One region of the Bradyrhizobium sp. RDI18 genome, then DNA from elsewhere that is predicted to be linked to it. Evidence: predicted binding sites of a transcription regulator. Region 1 holds the regulator's gene; the other holds the start of a gene.

Evidence for each region. Region 1 encodes LexA, which represses DNA repair genes until DNA is damaged. Its sites were predicted from a motif close to TGTTCNNNNTGTGTTCNG; they were not measured.
Region 2: a site for LexA is predicted at 6,972-6,989, ahead of ACFXS9_RS31315 (ATP-dependent Clp protease adaptor ClpS). Genes of this name have one in related genera too.

Annotation. Positions count from the first base shown of each region.
Region 1 is NZ_JBICRN010000008.1:1,195,120-1,205,293, forward strand. Features, by position in the region: gene ACFXS9_RS14570 (hypothetical protein) at 549-1,640, opposite strand; gene ACFXS9_RS14575 (DUF4336 domain-containing protein) at 1,753-2,442, shown strand; partial or broken gene ACFXS9_RS14580 (Bug family tripartite tricarboxylate transporter substrate binding protein) at 2,818-3,273, shown strand; gene ACFXS9_RS14585 (Bug family tripartite tricarboxylate transporter substrate binding protein) at 3,293-3,652, shown strand; partial or broken gene ACFXS9_RS14590 (S41 family peptidase) at 3,678-5,010, opposite strand; gene ACFXS9_RS14595 (hypothetical protein) at 5,162-5,509, opposite strand; gene ACFXS9_RS14600 (HAD family hydrolase) at 5,651-6,277, shown strand; partial or broken gene glp (gephyrin-like molybdotransferase Glp) at 6,306-7,516, shown strand; gene lexA (transcriptional repressor LexA) at 7,725-8,426, shown strand; gene ACFXS9_RS14615 (hypothetical protein) at 8,654-9,076, shown strand; partial or broken gene ACFXS9_RS14620 (ComEC/Rec2 family competence protein) at 9,398-10,174, opposite strand, start outside.
Region 2 is NZ_JBICRN010000008.1:4,580,514-4,590,687, forward strand. Features, by position in the region: gene ACFXS9_RS31270 (hypothetical protein) at 1-87, shown strand, start outside; gene ACFXS9_RS31275 (type I secretion system permease/ATPase) at 286-1,965, shown strand; gene ACFXS9_RS31280 (HlyD family type I secretion periplasmic adaptor subunit) at 1,962-3,290, shown strand; gene ACFXS9_RS31285 (hypothetical protein) at 3,304-4,230, shown strand; gene ACFXS9_RS31290 (hypothetical protein) at 4,242-4,448, opposite strand; gene ACFXS9_RS31295 (GyrI-like domain-containing protein) at 4,479-5,090, opposite strand; gene ACFXS9_RS31300 (nuclear transport factor 2 family protein) at 5,213-5,644, shown strand; gene ACFXS9_RS31305 (methyltransferase family protein) at 5,748-6,218, shown strand; gene ACFXS9_RS31310 (GYD domain-containing protein) at 6,363-6,647, shown strand; gene ACFXS9_RS31315 (ATP-dependent Clp protease adaptor ClpS) at 7,020-8,747, shown strand; gene ACFXS9_RS31320 (hypothetical protein) at 8,819-9,190, shown strand; partial or broken gene ACFXS9_RS31325 (type III pantothenate kinase) at 9,426-10,169, shown strand.

The sequences.
Region 1 (10,174 bases):
CCATCCCCGGATGTCGCTTCGCTCATCCGGGCTACGCTTGCTAACGCGGACTATCAGGCGCAGTCCCCTGCGCGCCACTCGTGCCAGCGCCCGAACCCGTCGTTTGGCTGCTCGGATTGGGTTGTCCCGGCGGATGTGCGGAAGCACCGGGCGTTTCCTGTTCGCTGACAAGCCCGGATTGTCCGGAGTCGCGGGTCTTGATTCCTTATCCGCTTCCTCCTGCATCTGTTTGTCGGTTTGCATCTCCTGCTGGCGAGGCGTCGTCGACTGCTGAGCCAGCACCCGCATGGTGAGCGCGGTTCCAAAAGCGACCGTCATCGCGAGAATTGAGGTTCGCATGAGCTATCCTCCTAGTGTTCTCCTCCGCACAACGCGCGAGAGAGGGATCGTTTCCCGGTCGAATTGTGAAGGGAAAGGGCGTAGGAAGACCGCGGTCACTCGCGTCAGCGCAGCAACATGTAGGAACAGCCAAACCCGGATGTCGCGGAGCCTGTCGTCGGGCGCGCATTCGCGCGACCCGTTGGCTCATTCGGGCTACGCTGCGACGTCTAGAGTCGCGCCTTCTGTGCAAGTGGAATCCGAAACGTCCTGAAGCCTTCTATATCGGGAAACCACTCGGCGGCTTGGCGCGACGCCAATGTCAGGACCGCGGCCGGGACTTCGCCGCTGATCAGGCGGTCGATCGCCCCTCGCTGTCCTTCGCTGAACTGGACTTCCGCGGCCCCTGCCGCCATGAAGGCAGCGCTGACACGTCCGCTGGAAGCGGACTGCTTCTCCTCGATCGCGATGTTCTTGTTGTTCAGGTCGGATAGCGAATTGATCTCCGGACGTGCCAGCACAAGCACGACCAGATCCGGATCGTCTGGCGCTACGGATGCCGCTTTGTCGGTATCGCTCACGTCGGCGGGTACTGCTTCCGGATTGTCCGATTTGTTGGCCGCTTCCCGCCCCGTTCCGATCGCCGTGACGAGATCGGCCATTCCCGTCGCCTCCACAAGCTGCTGCTGTATGGTTCGAGAGGCCGGAGCGGGAGCACCGGCGACCGCAACAGGCAACGCAGTCGCCTCCTGCGTGGCAGGCGGCGGCAGGGCGACCTCGGATTTGACCTCCGACTTCACCTCCGACTTGGGAGTCTCCGCAGGCTGCGACGCAGCGACGGCGGCTGCCTTACTGGGCTCGGGGCTATCAGGGATTTCCAATTTGCGCTCCGGCGGCTGGCCAGCCGCGACGGCCTTTTCGCGAACCACTGGCGCCTTGACCGCCGGAATGTTCTTCCCGGCTGCTGCGAGCGCGGGAGCGGCGGCCTTTTTGGCGGTTGGCGGCCTCGTATTGGAGGTCGCCTTGCTGCCGCGCGGCGCGGCGCGGGAAACGGGTGCGCCCTGCCTCGCTACGCGTGCGGGACTGGCGTGTTCTGGTCTTGCGGTTTCGGCCTCAGCCGGCACCGCGATATCAGTCTCGCGAACCGCGCGGTGCCGGGCAGACAATGCCTGATCAGACCAGGCCATGTAGGACTGGCACGCGCGATTGCACGGCAGCCCGTCGATATAAACGAGGCCAGGTGAATCCAGCGGATTGGCTTGCAGGGCTCCACCCGAACAAAGGGACAAGATCAGGGTCAGCAAAATCCGTTGTTTCGACATGACTACTCCATTTGAACGCGCATGGTGTCCGACCCAAGCTACGCTTGGATGGAGATGAGGTTTCAAAAGAAGAGGTCTTGATCCGGACCGCAGCAATTGCGTTAGATCGGCTATGTTGAAGGAATTCGGCCGACAGATCTGGACTGCGGATGGACCCGATGTAGCAGTGGCCGGATTTCATTACCCCACTCGGATGGCTATAATCGGTCTACCAGACGACGGCCTCTTCATCTGGTCGCCGATACATCTCACGGATGGCCTGCGCGCAGAAGTGGATGCTATCGGTCAAGTACGGCACATTGTTGCTCCCAATTCACTTCATCACTTGTTTCTTCAAGAGTGGAAGCGCGCCTACCCCGCCGCCAAAGTCTACGCCCCGCCGGGATTGCGAAGGAAACGAGCGGACATAATATTTGACGCTGACCTGGGAAGTGCGCCCAGCGCGGATTGGATCGAGGAGATCGATCAGGTCCTGATGCACGGCAACCTGATCACTACCGAGGTCGTATTCTTTCACGTCAAGAGCGCGACCGTGCTCTTTACCGACCTGATCCAGCAGATCCCTGCCGACCGGATCCCCGGCTGGCGAGCCATCGTAGCGAAACTGGATCTCATGACAGGACCCGAGCCGTCGGTGCCGCGTAAGTTTCGCATCGCCTTTGCCAACCGCCGCGCTGCGCGGGACTCTCTGCAACGCATTCTCGCTTGGCCCGCCGAAAAGGTGCTGATGGCCCACGGAACACCAATAGAAGGGAATGCCCGGGCATACCTGCGCCGTGCCTTTGGCTGGTTGATCGCGTGATTCGGCACGTAGCCCGGATGGAGCGAAGCGCAATCCGGGGATTCCCCGTCTGTTGGTGGCCGCCCCGGATTTCGCTTCGCTCCATCCGGGCTACAACGCTCGCTGTCACCAAAACAATCCAGCCATGGATTAACCGTCCGGAACGCCATAACATAAGATGTGTTCTTGACTTGGGCGTGTCGCCGTCGCCTGCAAGAGGGTCATCGCATGGATGAATTGTCGCGTCGCAATTTGGTGACGGTCGCCGCGATCACCATGGCATCGACCGTTGCGTTCGCAGGCGCCTCGCTTATGTCGACCGCCCGTGCTGCTGACTTTCCGACGCGCTCCATCACGCTGGTCGTGCCGTACCCAGCCGGCGGCGGCGTCGATGCGATGGCGCGCGTGGTGGCGCAAAAGCTGTCGGACGCTTTCCGCCAGACCGTGACCGTCGACAACCGCGGCGGTGGCGGGGGCACCATCGGCACGCGCGCGGTCGCGCGCGCCGCGCCGGACGGCTACACGCTGCTGCTCGGCCACACCGGGACGCTGTCGATCAACCCAAGCCTCTACACGAGGCTCGGCATGGATCCGCGCAAGGATTTCGCGCCGATCGGCCTCGTCGCCTCGATGCCGGTGGCCCTGCTCGCCCATCCGTCGTTTCCCGCGAAGACGGTCGCCGAATTGATCGCGGTTGCGCGGAAGGCGCCGGGCACGCTCAATATCGGCACGTCGCCCGTCGGCACCGGCGGTTACATGTGCGCCGAACTGTTCAAGGCCGAGGCCGGGATCGATATCGCGGTCATCCCCTACAAGGGCACGGCGCCGGTCATGAACGATCTGCTCGGCGGCCACGTGCCGGTCGTTCGGCGTGCTGCCGCCGGCACTGGGCAATATCGCGGCCGGCCAACTGCGGGCCATCGCCGTCACCAGCAAGACGCGCTTCTCGCTATTGCCCGATGTGCCGACTTTCGACGAGTCGGGACTGCCCGGCTTCGAAGCCGTGTTGCATTACGGGCTGCTTGCGCCGCACGGCACGCCACCTGAGATCATAGACATCCTCAGCGCCGAGTTGCGCAAACTCGGCAACGATTTGGAGGTGCAGAAACGCATTCGTCTCGAAGGCGGCGATCCCCTCAGCTCGACGCCGGCCGAGTATGCCGACGACATCGATCGGGAAGAAAAGAAGTGGAGCAAGCTCGTCCATCAGCTCGGGCTGAAGGTGGAATAGCCGGCCTCTAGGCTGAAAGCGACCGCTAGTTCGGCACCGCCCGCTTCGCCGCCGTCGCCGCGTTCGCATTCACCGTGCCGCCGCGCAGCAGGTTGAACGCGGCGTTGAGCGCCTTGTCGTCCTTTTCGTTCGGCGGGACGTAGGCTTGCGAGCCGGTCTGCTCGGCGCCCTCGGCGGCGAGGTGGCCGCGCATCGAGGCTTCGCCCTTCAGTTCGGCGCGGCCCTTGAGTTCGTCCGGCACATCCTGCAGCACCTCGACGTCAGGCGCGATGCCCTGGGCCTGGATCGAGCGGCCCGAGGGCGTGAAGTAGCGCGCAGTGGTCAGCGCCAGCGCGCCGTTGCCCTGCCCAAGCGGGATGATGGTCTGCACCGAGCCCTTGCCGAAGGTGCGCGTGCCGATCAGCGTGGCGCGCTTGTGGTCGCGCAGCGCGCCGGCCACGATCTCGGACGCCGAAGCCGAGCCGCCGTTGATCAGCACGACCAGCGGCTTGCCCTTGGTGATGTCGCCGCCACGCGCGGTGAAGCGCTGGGTTTCCTCCGAAGTGCGGCCGCGCGTCGAGACCACCTCGCCCCGGTTCATGAAGGTGCTCGACACCGACACCGCCTGGTCGAGCAACCCGCCGGGATTGTTGCGGAGGTCGACGACATAGCCCGCGAGTTTTTCCGGCGGAATTTCCTTCGAGATGCTGGCGATCGCTTTCTTCAAGCCGTCGGTGGTCTGCTCGTTGAAACGGGTGATCCTGATGTAACCGATGTCGCCGGGTCGGTCTTGAAGCGGACCGGCCGCACCCGGATAATCTCGCGCACGATGGCGACGTCGATCGGCGCGGCGGCCCCTTGCGCACGACCTTGAGGCGGATCTTGCTGTTGGCGGGACCCTTCATCCGGCCTACCGCTTGTTCGAGGGTCATGCCCTGGATCACCTCGTCGTCGATCTGGGTGATCACGTCGCCCGACAGCATGCCGGCCTTGGCCGCGGGCGTATCGTCGATCGGCGTGACCACTTTGACGAGGCCTTCTTCCATCGTCACCTCGATGCCGAGCCCGCCGAACTCGCCATGGGTGGTCTCCTGCATGTCGCTCCAGCCCTTCTCATTCATGTATCTTGAATGAGGATCGAGCGCCGAGATCATGCCGTTGATGGCGCCTTCCATCAGCTTGGAATCGTCGGGCTTCTCGACGTAGCTGGTCTTGATCCGCTCGAACACGTTGCCGAACAGATTGAGCTGGGTGTAGGTGTCGGAACGGGCCGCAGCCTTTGCCGCCGCCACCAGATGCGCGCCTTGAGGTCCGATCACGAGGGCGGTCAGACAGGCACCCGTCACCGTGCCGAGAAGAAAGGCAAAATTCCTTCGCATCGTGGAGCGTCCCTCTATCTCTACGGACGCCCCTCATCCCCGTGAATCGGCGCCCCTGTCCCGGCCCCGCCAACTCACAATGGCTTTTTGGTCGGATCAAGGCACGCCGACCCGGAGCAATACGGTCGCTTTCAGAGTGTGAATGAAATCATCACGTTAGACAGGGAGTCGTCATGCCCGGGCTTGCCGGCATCTTTCTACTTTGCCGCGCCTTCGGCGGATTTGGCCTTTGACTTCGCTGCCGGCGCCTTGGCCGCCGCTTTCGGCGGTGCGCTGTCGCCGCGCATCGTCCCCCAAGGATCGAACTCTTCTGCTCGGGGATGTTGCCGAGCGATCTCCGGTAGGCCCGCTCGGCTTCCTTTTCCGCCGCTTTTTCCGAGGGTGTCTTGTCCTTGTCGGTCTCGCCATATGCGGGAGGACGGGCTTGTTGGCCCCAGGCGGGGCCGGCCAACAATGCGATCACGGCGACGGCGCCCAGGATTCTGCCAACGGTTTGCATGCGACTACTCCCTGAAATTGGCCCCAAGAAACTGGCCCGAAGCCTTAGCACAGCCTGCGTACGGGCTTAAGCGCGGATTGGGATGCGACGCAAATCGCCGTGGCCGTTGCCGAGGCCGGTCCGGTTTTGTAAACGACTGCCATGAATTCGCCGCCAGCGCTCCATTCCGTCGATGCCTTGCTGTTCGACCTCGGCCGTGTCGTGCTCGACATCAGTTTCGATCAGGTAATGACGTGCTGGGCAGGGCATGCCGGCTGCGCGCCTGCCGACCTCGCCGGACGCTTTGTGGTGGACGACAGTTTCAAGCACCACGAGACCGGCCGGATCGACGATGCGGCGTTCTTTGCGAGCCTGCGCCAGTCGCTCGGCATCGGCATCACCGACGCGCAGTTCCTGGAAGGCTGGAACGCGATCTTCACCGGCGAGATGCCCGGAATTTCGCCGCTGCTGGCGCGTGCAGCAAAACGCTTGCCGCTCTATGCTTTTTCCAACACCAATCCGGCCCATGTCACGCATTTTTCGCAGGCCTATGCGGATGTGCTCGGCCATTTCCGCCAGATATTCCTGTCCTCCAGCATCGGTTTGCGCAAACCCGACGCCGAAGCCTATGATCATGTGGTAAGAGCGATCGGCGTGCCGGCGTCGCGGATCCTGTTCTTCGACGACTCGGCTGCCAATATCGAAGGTGCCCGGGCGCGCGGCCTTTCTGCCATCCACGTGACATCGACGGATGACGTGGCGAGGGCACTGACCGCACTTGGAATTTAAGCACTTGGAATTTGAGGGAGGTCTGCCCGTGGCGTTGATGCCGGTTGCCGATGCATTGTCTGCCATCCTTGCGGGCGCCGATCCCCTGCCCGAAGAATTGGTGGCGCTCGATGACGCGCATCACCGCATTCTCGCACGCGACGTCGCAGCAAAGCGGACGCAGCCGCCGCAGGCGATGTCGGCGATGGACGGCTATGCGGTGCGCGCGGCTGACGCCGCCGATGTCAGCGCACGGCTGAAGGTGATCGGCGAGGTCGCCGCCGGCCGCCCGTTCGAGCGGAAGGTCGGCAAAGGCGAAGCGGTGCGGATCTTTACCGGCGGCGTGATCCCCGATGGCGCCGACGCTGTCATCATCCAGGAAGACACTGGCGTCGACGGCGATCATATCACCATCACGGAAGCAGCCGTTCCGGGGCGGCATATCCGCGCCGCGGGCGTTGATTTCCGCGAAGGCGACGTCCTCCTCAAACGCGGGCGCCGCCTCACCGACCGCGACCTCTCGCTCGCCGCCGGCATGAACTACCCGGAGCTTGCGGTGCACCGCCGCCCGAAGGTTGCGATGCTGGCGACCGGTGACGAACTGGTGATGCCGGGTGCAACCCCCAGCCCCGGCCAGATCGTCTATTCCAACGGCTACAGCTTGCGGGCGCTGGCGCGGGCCGAGGGGGCAGAAATCATCGACCTCGGGATCGCCGCCGACACCGTTGCCGCGACCACGGAAGGCATCCGCCGTGCCCGCAAGGCCGACGCGGACATCCTGATCACCCTGGGCGGCGCTTCGGTCGGCGACCACGACCTCGTCAAGCGGTCGCTGGAGGCCGAGGGCGTCGCCATGGCGTTCTGGCGGATCGCGATGCGGCCGGGCAAGCCGATGATGCATGGCAGGCTGGAGGCGATGCGGGTGATCGGCTTGCCCGGCAATCCCGTCTCCTCCTATGTCTGCGGCTTCCTGTTTCTGGTGCCGCTGATTCGCGCTCTATCGGGCCGCGATACCATCCATCACCCGCGCGAAAACGCCCTGCTCGGCCGCGATCTCGCCGCCAACGACCAGCGCGAAGACTATCTTCGCGCCAGCCTCGAAGCGCGCGACGACGGCACGCTGGTTGCCGTGCCGGTGAACCATCAGGACTCGTCGCTATCAGGAATCTCGCTGCGGCACGTGCACTTGTGATACGTCCGCCGTTCGCGCCGGCTGCCGCAAAGGGATCGCGTTGCGAGCTGCTCCGGCTGCCGGAATGACGCCGGAACGGCGCTCCAACAGCGCCTTGGTGCCGGAACCGCAATGCGTTCACCTGAAATTAAGTGGTTGCGGAACACATATCGAACATATAGTGTCCGTTCATGATTTGTTTCGACTGCTAGTGTCCTTGATTGAGAGTTTGGGGACTCCACGATCTGGGCTCTGAAGATTCGGAACGAGACGAAGCCAACCGGGGGATTGCTCGCGATGCTTACGCGCAAACAGTATGAACTTCTGCGTTTCATCAATGAACGGCTGAAAGAGGCCGGCGTGCCGCCCTCCTTCGACGAGATGAAGGACGCGCTCGATCTGCGCTCCAAATCTGGAATCCACCGCCTCATCACCGCACTGGAGGAGCGGGGCTTCATCCGCCGCCTGCCCAACCGCGCCCGCGCCATCGAAGTCATCAAGCTGCCCGAGCTCGCAGCCGCCGCCAACAGCCGCCGCGGCTTCACGCCGAGCGTCATCGAGGGTACGCTCGGCAAACGCACGGTGAGCGCGCCGGCCGCCGAGGACGACGGCAATCGGCCGGTCGCCGTGCCTGTCATGGGCCGGATCGCCGCCGGTACGCCGATCGAGGCGCTGCAGACCCGCAGCCACACCATCAGCGTACCGCCTGATATGCTCGGCTCCGGCGAACATTACGCGCTCGAAGTGCGCGGCGATTCCATGGTGGACGCCGGCATTCTCGACGGTGACATGGCGCTGATCCAACGCAACGAGACCGCCGACACCGGCGATATCGTCGTGGCGCTGATCGACGAGGAGGAAGCGACGCTAAAGCGCTTCCGCCGCCGCGGCGCCTCGATCGCGCTCGAGCCCGCCAACACTGCCTATGAAGTCCGCATCCTGCCACCGAACCGGGTCCGGATTCAGGGCAAGCTGATCGGGCTCTACCGCAAATACTGACCCGTTATGCCGTCCGGGCCGTGACGGAAAAGAGCCCCGGCCCGCGGCCGGGGTTTTTTGTTGTGCGTTTGGAACCAACGAGCGTTAGCGCGTTTGTGAATGTGGCGCATTGCGCCAGTCGCAGAATTGCCCAGAAACGAGAGAAGGCTCTGCGCCATGTCCACTCTGATAGAGGCCTGTGCCTCTTCTAGACACAGGTCAGCTATCTCAAACGAGGGAGCCATCCGATGTGTGACTATAGCCTGCATGCTGTGGCTACGCGGCCTGCCGTGGTCGGCGAAACGCTGATCACCACGACGTTCCGCGGTACATCGACCCGCGGCTTTGCGTCGGAACGCGAGCCTGCAGTGGCGGTCTGCATGCTTCCCGGCACCGAACTGGCGTTCGCTGAGGACGTCAAATACGACAACCGGTGGATCTGGACTCGAACCACCGACTGGCGGGTCGGCAAGTTCAATCAAATCGACCCCCATATTTCCGACCGTCACCATGACGCGATCGAATTTCCCGACGGAAGCCATGTGCTGGTGACGCAGCTTTGCGAAGGCCAGCGCGCGACCGTGCTGCAATTGCCGGTGGTCCAGACCGGCGGCGAACGCGCCCCGAAGGTAACGGAAGCGCCTCCGGCCGAATCGATCGTGACCGGATAAACGCCCACGCTCATATGATCCGCCGGTCCAGGCCGGCGGATCATGGGGGTACATTTTTCAGAACGCGGCACCGCAGGGGGCAGTCGGTGGTCAACAAGGTAACGTGGCAAAAGGCCGGGCGCGTCACTGAGCCCGGGCGGTACATGTTCAGGTACGGCTGGCTCACCATCACGGCCGAAGATCTCGCAATCTGGCAGCAATTCCCCGACGCGTCGTTCACGCTGGTCGCTCTGCCGTCGGCGCCCGACGCGCCCGAGGAATTCCATCTCGGCGCGTTCGAAATTCCAGCCAAACCCACGGTCGACGAGCACTGACGCCCGTCTACTCCTCCGCCTGAAGGTCTGCCTCAGCCGGCGTGGCATCGACGCTGCGCGGTGGCACGACGCGCGGCGCAAGCACGGTGGTGTCGGCCGCGCTCTCGTCAGCCGTAGCCGGCGACCATGGGCGGTCGATCCCCTCGGCTTGACTGCCTCGACGACAAATCCCTCGCGGCTACGCCGCAGCGCCATGGCACCCTGGCGCCGCAACCGTTCGGAATCGATAATCGAAGCCGCGCATGATGCGGGCGCCTGCCGCAGCGTCACAATGATTGCCGCGCGCTCGCAATCGTCCGAAAATGCCTCGGGCCTGAGCGCCTGCGCGACCAGGCCGCCGCCGACGGATTGCACCACGCAGCCAAGATCGTCGCATGAGACGCCTGACGTGAGCGAGGCGTCAGCCGCGGTTCGCGCGTCCGCATCCGCCGCCAGCCACTCCTTCAGGAGGAAGACGTCGCGAGACCCCTTGGCCGCGTGCATCAAATGCAGCCGGCCATCCTGGCCGCGCACCCCGACATTGCGTCCGTCGGCGGAAATCAGGATATCGGGCTGCGGCACCCTCGCCGCCCACAGCGCCGCTGACAGTACCAGCGCCGCACCCGACCACCGCAGCGGCGTGCGCAACAGGCCGAGCAGGACAATGCCGAGGCTCGCCGCAATCAGCGGGCCGATGCCGAACGCCGGCACCCGGCCGACCGCGCCGGGTAACGCCGCGACCCATTGCGTCACCGCAATCATCCAGTCGATACCTACGCCCATGATCGCCCAGAACAGCCGATCG
Region 2 (10,174 bases), 3.4 Mb from region 1:
GCTTCGGTTTCCGCACCGACCTTGATCGGCGCCAGCGCCGATGTCGGCCATCTCGATGTCGGTGGCCTGCTCCACGGCCTCGCCTAACTCCAGTTGAGTTCGGACATTTCAAAACCGCGCGGCGTGGGGAGCGCATCCCCACGTCACGTCTCCGATATATGCACTGCGCGAGTGGATCGCGCAGCGCCAAGTCAACTCGCCCCACGTCAACTCGCTTAAGGTGATTGCCGAATGCCTACGGGCATGCTGACCGCCCTTGACGACTCCGTCGCGCCGGCGCGACGGATGGATGACGTTCGCCAGGCGCTGGTCGCACTATGGCCGCAATTCCTCTGGGCTGGGCTGTTCTCCAGCGCCATCAACCTGCTCTATCTGAGCTCGCCGCTTTATTTGATGCAGGTCTATAACCGGGTGCTGCTCAACGAGAACGTCTCCACGCTCGTCCTCCTCACCCTGATCCTGGCGATCGCACTGCTCACCATGGCGGCGCTGGACGCGGTACGCTCCTACATCCTGATCCGCTGCGGCATCCGCCTCGACATGGAATTGTCCGCGCGCGTGTTCGAGGCGCTGGTGGTGCGCTCGGCGCAGCGCGGCGCATCGCGCGGCGCGCAGCAATTGCGCAATCTCGATCAGTTCCGCACCTTCGTGACCGGCCCCGGCATCTATTTCGCGTTCGACCTGCCGTGGATCCCGATCTATCTGATGCTGCTGTTCTTCATTCATCCGCTGCTGGGCATCGTCGCGACCATCGGCGCGCTTCTCCTGCTTGGCCTCGCCGGTCTCAACGAGGTGATGACCCGCGACCCGATGAAGGAAGCCGAAGCCGCCGGCAACCAGTCCTATGTGTTCACCGAAAACATCCTGCGCCACGCCGACGTGATCCGCGCGATGGGCATGCAGCCGGCGGTGGAACGCAACTGGCAGAGCCAGCGTTCGTCGATGCTGGTGCAGCAGGCGCAGGCCAGCGACAAGAACGCGGTGATGACTTCCACCATCCGCTTCTTCCGCCTGCTATTGCAATCGCTGATGCTCGGCACCGGCGCCTGGCTCGCCATCGACCACGCGATCACGCCGGCAACCATCTTCGCCGCCAGCATCGTGATGGGCCGGGCGCTGGTCCCGGTGGAACAGGCGGTCGGCACCTGGAAGCAGTTCATCGGCGCGCGCGAGGCCTATGCGGAGGTGCGCGAGCTGCTCGGCGAGATCGACCTGACGCCACCGCACACCATCGTGCCGCGGGCGCGCAACACCATCGAAGTGCGCGAATTGCGCTGCCTGCTGCCGGCGCGCAAGGAGCCCGTCATCAGGGACCTGACGTTCGAGCTTGGCGGCGGCCAGGCGCTCGGCATCGTCGGCCCGAGCGGTTCCGGCAAGAGCACGCTGGCCCGCCTTCTCGTCGGCGCCATCCTACCCTCCGATGGACGGTTGCGCTTCGGCGGGCTCGATTACAGCCATTGGGATCCGCTCGAGTTCGGCCGCCATGTCGGCTATTTGCCGCAGGACGTCGGCCTGTTCGCCGGCACCGTGCGCGAGAACATTGCCCGCTTCGGCGATGCTTCGACGGACGAGATCATCGACGCCGCCAAGCGCGCCGGCATTCACGAGATGGTGCTCGACCTGCCGAAGCAATACGACACACGGTTGGGTCCCGGCGGCGTCGGCCTGTCCGGCGGGCAGCGGCAGCGTCTGGCGCTGGCGCGGGCGCTGCTCGGCCGCCCGCCCCTGCTCGTACTCGACGAGCCCAACGCCAATCTCGATGCCCCCGGCGAAGAGGCGCTGAAGGTGGCGCTACTGCAGGCCAAGAGCGAGGGTGCCACCATCATCGTGATCACCCACCGCACCACCATCCTCGACATCGTCGACGTCATGATGGTGCTGCGGGGCGGCATGCTCGACATGCTGGGTCCGCCGGGCGAGGTCTACCACGCGCTCCAGCAGGCTGCCGCGGGGCGCGCGTCATGACGGCGATCGGCGACGGCTTCGCCCCGATGCGCGACCGTGCGCGCTACGCACGCCCTTCGCGGCCGGCGCTGCTCGGTGCCGGCGTGGTGGCGGCGTTCCTTGCCGCGATGACGATGTGGGGAACGCTCGCGCCGATCTCCGGCGCAGCCATCGCCAGCGGCAACCTCCAGGTCGAGGGGCGGCGGCAGAGCGTGCAGCACCCCTATGGCGGCGTCGTCCGCCAGCTCACCGTTCGCGACGGCGCGCGCGTCGAAAAAGGTCAGCTCCTGATCCGGCTAGACGACAGCGACCCGCGCGCCAAGCTCGATGTGCTCACGGCCGATCGCGACGCTGCGCTCGCCGCGCGCGCACGGCTGGTCGCCGAACGAGACCGAAAAGATGCGCCGGAGTTCGACGAACATCTCCGCGCGCGCAGCGAACTATCCGCGTCGCGCCAGGCCATGGCCAACGAGACCGCGATGATGGCGGCGCGAAAGCACCAGTTCGCCGCCGAGACGGCGGTGCTGCGCGGCAAGATCAAGGAGCTCGAAGCGCAGATCGCGGGCACGCAGGCGCAGCTTGCCGGCACCGAGAAACAGCGGGAACTGCTGACCGACGAGATGAATGGCGCGCAACATCTGTTCGCGCAAGGCTATACGCCAAAGACCCGCATCCTTGCTTTGCAGCGCGAGGACGCCCGGCTGAAGGCCGATATTGGCGCGCAGCAGGCCAGCATCGCCGGCATGCAGCAGCAGATCGCGCAGAACGATCTCGAGATCGCCAGGGTGGAACGCGCACGGATGAGCGAGATCACCGACCAGTTGCGCGGATGCGAAAACAAGCTCGCGGAACTGACGCCCAAGATCGACGCCGCCACGGACGTGTTGGTCCGCACGCGGATCACGGCGCCGGCGACTGGCTCCGTCGTTGGCCTCGACGTCTTTACCGAGGGCGGCGTGATCCAGCCCGGCGCGCGGCTGATGGACATCGTGCCCACCGACAATCCGCTGATCGCCGCCGCAAAACTGAAACTCTCCGATATCAACGAAGTCGCCGTCGGCCACCGTGCCGAGGTGCAGCTCACCGGCGTCAACTATATCGAGCGTCCCCGGCTCTACGGCACCGTGCACACGGTGTCCGCCGACCGCCTGACCGACGACAAATCCGGGCTAGGCTATTACGCCGTCGAGGTCGCGCTCGATCCCGACGACGTCAAGAAGTCGCGCATCGACCTGCAGGCCGGCATGCCGGCCGAGGTGATCGTGCCGACGCGTCCGCGCACCCTGTTCGAATATCTGCTCGGTCCGCTGCGCGACGAGATCACCCGCGCGTTCCGCGAGCGCTGAGGAGGAGATGGCCATGGCCGACGCCGTCAAGAATGCCCGCCGCTCCGACGAAGCCGAGCGCAGCCGGCATCTCGCGGCAACCGAATCGGTTGCCTTCGCCACCATGCTGCTCGGCCTGCTCAACGACGCCGACACGGCGCTGCACCGCCTGGAGCACGAAGGGGAAGCCCGCGCGGCGCAGCCGGCTGCCCTGCACCCGCCTCCGGCAGATATGGTCCCGGCCGCGCTGCAGCCGGCCGATCCCGCACCCGGCCATGACGACCAGCATGCCGGCGTGATCGAACCTCCTGCGGCCGACCTTTCGCCTGCGGTCCACGCCGACGCCACGGCAACGAACACGCCGCAAGATACGACCGCGATGCTCGCCGAAGCTCCATCAGGCGACGTGCTCGCCACGCAGGCTTTTACATCGACGCCCGCGCTATCGAGCTTCAGCGCAGCTCTGGATCACGCGCCATCGGCAGGCGCAGGCAGCGCGCCGTCCGGCAGCAGCATCGCATCACCGTCATTCGATCTTGGCGCGTCCGCTCACAACCTTGCAGGCAGCCTCACCGGCATCGTCGACACCGCGCTTGCAACGGTATCGAGCACGATCGCAAGCGTGAGTGCCACCGTAGGGCAACTGACGGCGACCGTGACCGGCACCGCGAGCCATCTCCTCGACGGCTTGACCGGCACGGTGACCGGCCTGATCCATGACGCGCCGGCCCCCAGCCTGCTCGAACCGCTGACGACGAACCTTTCCGGCCCGACATCCAGCACAACGGATTTCTCCGGCACCGCGCAGCACGACATACCGCTGCTCGACACCGCGGGCGCGATACCGACCTCGCTGCTACATCCGATCCCGCTGCAGCTCGGCTTTCTCGGCCAGCCAACGATGGACGGCCATGAGCCGCATGACGGCGCATTCTCGGCGCTGGGGATCCATCATTTCTGAGAGATCAGCTTTTACCCAACCTTCATTTGCGTGGCCGGAGTCCGGTCAACCTCGGCAGCAACGTCGGTAATGATCTCGCGCAGCCAAACAAGGGCGGGATCCAGGTGAAAGGACGCCGGCCACTGCAGGGCTTCTCGGAATGCGGGGATGCGGACCGGCGCACGCAGCAGCTTCAGCGGAAAGTTTCGCGCGAAAATTACAGCGAGGCGATGATGCATTGTCGCGATGCGGGAGTGGTTCGCGGACTTTCAGTTCTGCCGCACAGGTTGGCGGATCACTGTCTTGAGCTTTTCAGGCGCCGTCTTGCGAGGGTCGCTCAGGTAGACCTCATGATGCCGACCGGTGAAATCGTAGCCGCCCGAAGGCATGATCTCCCCGTGCAACCTCGCGAGCAGCGGTCCTTCGTCGTCGTAGCTGCCCACGTGCAATGCCTGGAGGCAGAGGCCTTCCTCCAGGCTTTCGAGCCTCAGACTGTCAGGAAGCGCGCCGAGCTTCTCTCGCGCCTTGATCCTGGCGGCCAGAAAGGTTTCGTCATTCACATAGTCCGGCACCATGATCATCATGGTCCACTCCCATTCGTCCTTACGCCGTGCGGAGAAGCTTTCAGGGTCGGGAGCTGACCAGAGTCCCTCCAATGGCATCACGACGAAGTCGTTCCCGTTTGCCTTGCAGGAGAATTTGATCGTAAAGGCCGTCGCGTAGAGGCTTTCGACGGCGAGCCTATAGGCTTGGGCTGTGTTCGGGTCACCACGACCATCCACCATGAGGTAGGAAACCGGCGGCACATCGATCGTCACGAAGCGGTTAAGGGGAGCGGCAAAGAGTGGCTTCCTCACCTTCTTTAGATCCAGCTTTTCCATCTACCCCCTCACAGCATTCCGGATATGTTTGGACGGCCGAACCAGATCAGCCTTACTGGACCACACTAGACCACCTCGCGCAGAATGCACTGAGCCCGGAGAGCCATAGTGAGGGAGGCGGCATGGAAAAGAACGTAAAGGACTTGTTTGAGCGCTATGAGAACCTGTTCCGAACGGCGCTTAGGGATCAAGTGGATATGGACCAAGTGGTGTCCTCATACGCCACCGCGTTCGTTGCGGCCTCTCCGGCTGGCGTCAGTGTCGGCCGAAATGACGAACACCTGAAGCAGATGATGCAACAGGGGTTTGAAAATTATCGCCGGATCGGTACGAAGGATATGCGACTTCGCAATGTCCGCATCGCACCGATCGACGAGCACCATTGCCTGGCGCACGTCGCTTGGACCGCCATCTACAACCGTGGCAGCGAGCCGGATGTTTCCATCGATTTTGAGGTCCATTATCTGGTGCAGCAGCTCGAAGACACACCAAAGATCTTTGGATGGGTGTCAGGGGACGAGCAAGCCGTTCTGAAAGAACGCGGCATCATCTGAATTCCGCTTCCCACACGGTTCGCGTTCCGGTGCTGCCTGCGATTTTGTGCTATGCTTGCAAATAGCCTTCAGCCAGATCAAACGCTGTTTTCACCGGTCCGTTATGGCTGACATACCAGATACCGCTGGCGTCATTGTCCGGCCGCCAATCGCGTGGGCGCTCGCGGTGCTTGCCGGGCTCGCGCTCAACTGGCTCATGCCCTTGCCGTTCTTGCCGGCCGCGCTACCTGCAGGCTGGCAGGGCGCGACGGTGTTTGCCCTCGCGCTGGCGCTGGTCGCGTGGGCGATCTCTACCATCACCCGGGCCGGCTCGAACGTGCCCACCAACCTGCCGACCACCACCATCGTGGAGGCCGGCCCCTACCGCTTCACGCGAAATCCTATTTATCTCGGCATGGCGCTGGGGCTCATCGGCCTGGCCATTGCCTTCAACAGCCTCTGGCTGTTGATGACGCTGGTGCCCTTCGCGCTTGTCATCCGCTACGGTGTGATCGCCCGCGAGGAAGCCTACCTCGAGCGCAAGTTCGGGGACGTCTATCGCCGCTACTGCGCGCGGGTCCGGCGCTGGCTATAGGGCTTGTCGGCCAGGACCAGCGCCCCCGGGGGAACCCGCGCCTCGCCGTTCCCGCTCCGCAAAACGGCATGGGCATGGGTCGTGGGAAGGCGTATATTTGCGTGGTCCTTCGCGCAAAATGATCAACCTCTCATGGAGGTGGCCATGAAATATGTGCTGCTTGGTAATCTGAGCCCGGAATGGGCAAGCAAGCAATCGGAGCGGGTCAGCAAGGCCAAGACAAAACTCGACAAGCTAGGCATCAAGGTCGAGTCGATCCACTACACGCAGGGCTACTACGATTTCGTCGACATCGTCGACGCCCCGAATGAGGGAGCGATGCTCGCGTTCTCCGTCTGGTACGCGGCCCAAGGTCTGGGGCGGATCCAAAGCATGCCGGCTTTCGACGCCAAGACCTTCGAAGCCGCGATCAAGGACGCAGCGGGCTAAGCCCCGGAGCGTGGCTCACGGCTTTCCTGCGAACCACCCGTGCCCGCTTCGCTTGGGCGAGCAGGGTGTGGCATTGTTCGCGGGCGCGGGTGCCGCGCTTACCCCGGAGTGATCGAAAGCCGGCGCGCCAGGCTCGATGAAGGATGCCGCAAGCCGCTACGCAGCGATTACTGCGGTGGTACGGCTTGGTCCGGACCTGTGGCTCAATCTGCAGAAGCGCTACGATCTGGAGCGGGCCGAGCAGGAGCTTGGCGAGAAGATCAATGCTATTCCCCCAGGTTGGAAGTGGCGGTTCTCTGACCGCTTGACGCGGCGCGCCATCTATGTTCTCTTTTTGTTCTTTGGACATCGTGTACGAGGTCGCTTCTTTCCATGCATGACATTTGCACCGACGCCGGGTCGATCACGCTCTTCATTCATAATGACGACGATACGCCCGTCGAATTCGTCCGGCAGCTCCTTCGCAACGTCTTCGGCAAGTCCGAACGGGAAGCGATCGCATTCACCGCGCTGATCGAGAACGAAGAGAAGGTGGCCTGCGGCCCCTACCCCGGCCCGGTCGCTAAGGCGCTGCTGGATTCGGCACGGCAAAGCATCAGCGCCGCCGGTCATGGTTTGCTGATCACCAGCGAAACCGCGGCCACGCAAGGCGCATGCGATCTTTGCGGAGCACCGGCGACTGGCAGTGAAATCCTGCTCGCCGGCAGGACAGCGTGCCTCTGCAACGGCTGCCTGCTTGCCGTCAGGCTCGCATCGGAGGCCGTGCCTGGAGACGAGTTCAAACACGCCTGGCTCGCGCTTGACTGGCACTTTGCCGGAATCCCGCGAAACCAGTTGGTGACGAGAGCGCGGCAGTTTCCCGGCCACATGCTCGCCGACGTCCAGGTCGCGGTCGACCAGTTGCTCGCCTCGCCGCTGCACTTCTTCGGCATTCACGAGGAGTATCGCTATGAGACGCTGGCATTTGCGGCCCTGATGAAGCAGGGCCGGAACGCTCCCGCGCTTGCGCCGGCGCAGTACCACGACGTCGAGATCGGTGAAGCGCAGCCGGTGAAATGCCTGCATAACGGACTGTGGCTGTGCAGAGCCGGCGAGCTCCGCTACGCCGTGCTGCTATCGTTTCATCGTGAATACCAGCATGAGGCTGCGATACGTATCGAGATCGCCGTGCCGACCGGCGCCGCCGGCGACGCACTGGTGCAACGTTCGTTCGCCGAGCTTGAAGAGGCGGTGCACGCCGCGCGTTCCTATCGCGGCAAGATCCTTTCGCTCGAAGGTGGATCCGACTATCGCGGACGGTCGCGCGGGGTCATGGTGCACCGGCTGCCGGCAGTCGGACGTGATGAAGTCATCTTGCCCGAACAGACGCTGAAGCTGCTCGATCGCAACGTCATGGGCTTTGTCGGCAATCGCGCGGCGCTTCGCAAGCTGGGCCAATCGACCCGCAAGGGCATCCTGCTTTACGGCCCGCCGGGCACCGGCAAGACGCACACGATCCGTTACCTCGCGACCAATTTGCCCGGACATACGACGTTGATCATCACGGCCGAGCAGGTGGGGTTGCTCGGCGTCTATATGAAGCTGGCGCGCCTGTTGCAGCCAACGATGGTAGTGATCGAGGACGTCGACCTCATAGCCCGCGATCGCGAAGAGATGGGATCGTGTGAAGAGCCGCTGCTCAACAAGCTGCTCAACGAAATGGACGGGCTGAAGGAGGACTCCGACATCCTGTTCGTCCTCACCACCAACCGGCCGGAGCAGCTTGAAGGCGCGCTGGCCGGCCGGCCCGGACGCATCGACCAGGCGATCGAAGTGCCGCTGCCCGACGGCATCGGCCGCAGCAAGCTTGTTCAGCTCTATGGCAAGGAGCTGCCGATGGACCAGACCATCATTGATGAGACCGTGAACCGCACGAAGGGCGTCAGCGCCGCGTTCATCAAGGAATTGATGCGGCGTATCGCGCAAGCGAGCATTTTTCGGGATGACGGTTCGACGGTCGAATCCGGCGACATCAGCGAAGCGCTGGACGACATGTTGTTCACTGGCGGCAGACTCAACGTCACCCTGCTCGGCGGGGCGCAGGAAATGGCAGGCTCTTGATCGGACTTGGCTTGGTAGAATAGGTTTTGACCTGCTACATGCCATGAACCCGATCGTCTGAGCCAGCGGCTATGAGCGTTTCAGCCGACGCCCTGTACAAAATGTCCGACGTCGAATTGCTGACGGCCTATGTAGAGGCACGGCGACAGTTCGTCGAAAAGAAGTTCGCGCGCGACACGCAGCGGGCGCGGCTGGAGTGGCTCAGAGCCAAAATGTTCGTCGGCAGCCCGGGCGGGGTCACCGAGCGCAACATGGCTATCGACGTTTCCGAGGAAATCGCGCGCAAGGGCCAGGAACTGCGCGAGATGACGCGAGAGCTCGATCTGCTGAAGGTCGATGTCGACGTCATCGGAATCGTCATTCGATCCCGCGGCGCGCCGGCACTGGTCGCCGCACAAGCGGAAGACGCGGTTCAAGGCGACGCCGAGCGCGAAGGCCATTGAAGCGCCTGAGGCACCCTTTGCACGTCAGAGTTAGTTGATAGGTGCTCCGTCCATCGAGCACGTGCACAGCGGCAGCCTCTAGCAGGTCAAGATATTTGCGCGATGCAGTTGATAAATGGCGCGCCACCGCCGATGAAGATGCGCACTATTGCTTCCCCGTGGCGCCGCGCCCAGATAATGTGACGCTGTAACGCAGGACTTGATCAATGCTTTTAGCTATTGAGCAGGAAACACCAACAGCCTGTTCGCGGTTCACGACGGCGACCATTGGATCGCCCAATGGCGATCGGCTACCGAGCCTAGCCGTACAGCCGATGAATACGCCGTGTGGCTGTCGCAGCTCATGGCGATGCACAAACTTGAGCTCAGCCTTTTGAATGCCTGTGTGATATCGAGCGTAGTGCCGCAGTCAATCTTCAACCTGCGAAACCTGTCGCGTCGCTACTTGCACGCCGAGCCGTTGATCGTTGGTGAGAATACCGAGCTGGGCATCGAGGTGCGGACCAAGAAGCCCTCGGAGGTCGGATCGGACCGTCTGGTCAATGCGCTGGGCGCGCTCAAGCTCTATTCCGGGCCATTGATCATTGTCGATAGCGGGACCGCCATCACGCTGGACGTGATCGGAAGTGATGGCGGCTTCGAGGGAGGTGTGATCGCGCCAGGCGTCCACCTGTCGATGGAGGCCCTGCATGCAGCCGCCGCGAAGCTTCCCAGAATTGCGCTGCAAAAGCCACGACGGGTGGTAGGCGATGACACAGTTAGCGCCATGCAGTCCGGTATTTTCTGGGGTCACGTTGCGCTCATCGAAGGAATGATTGCTCGCATTAAGGCTGAGCGGAACGAAGCAATGACGGTCGTCGCCACCGGCGGTGTCGCATCGTTGTTCCACGACGCCACCAAGGCGATAGATCACTTCGATCCCGACCTGACGATTCGCGGTCTGCTGGAGATATACCGGCGTAGTACGGGATCACGGTGACAATG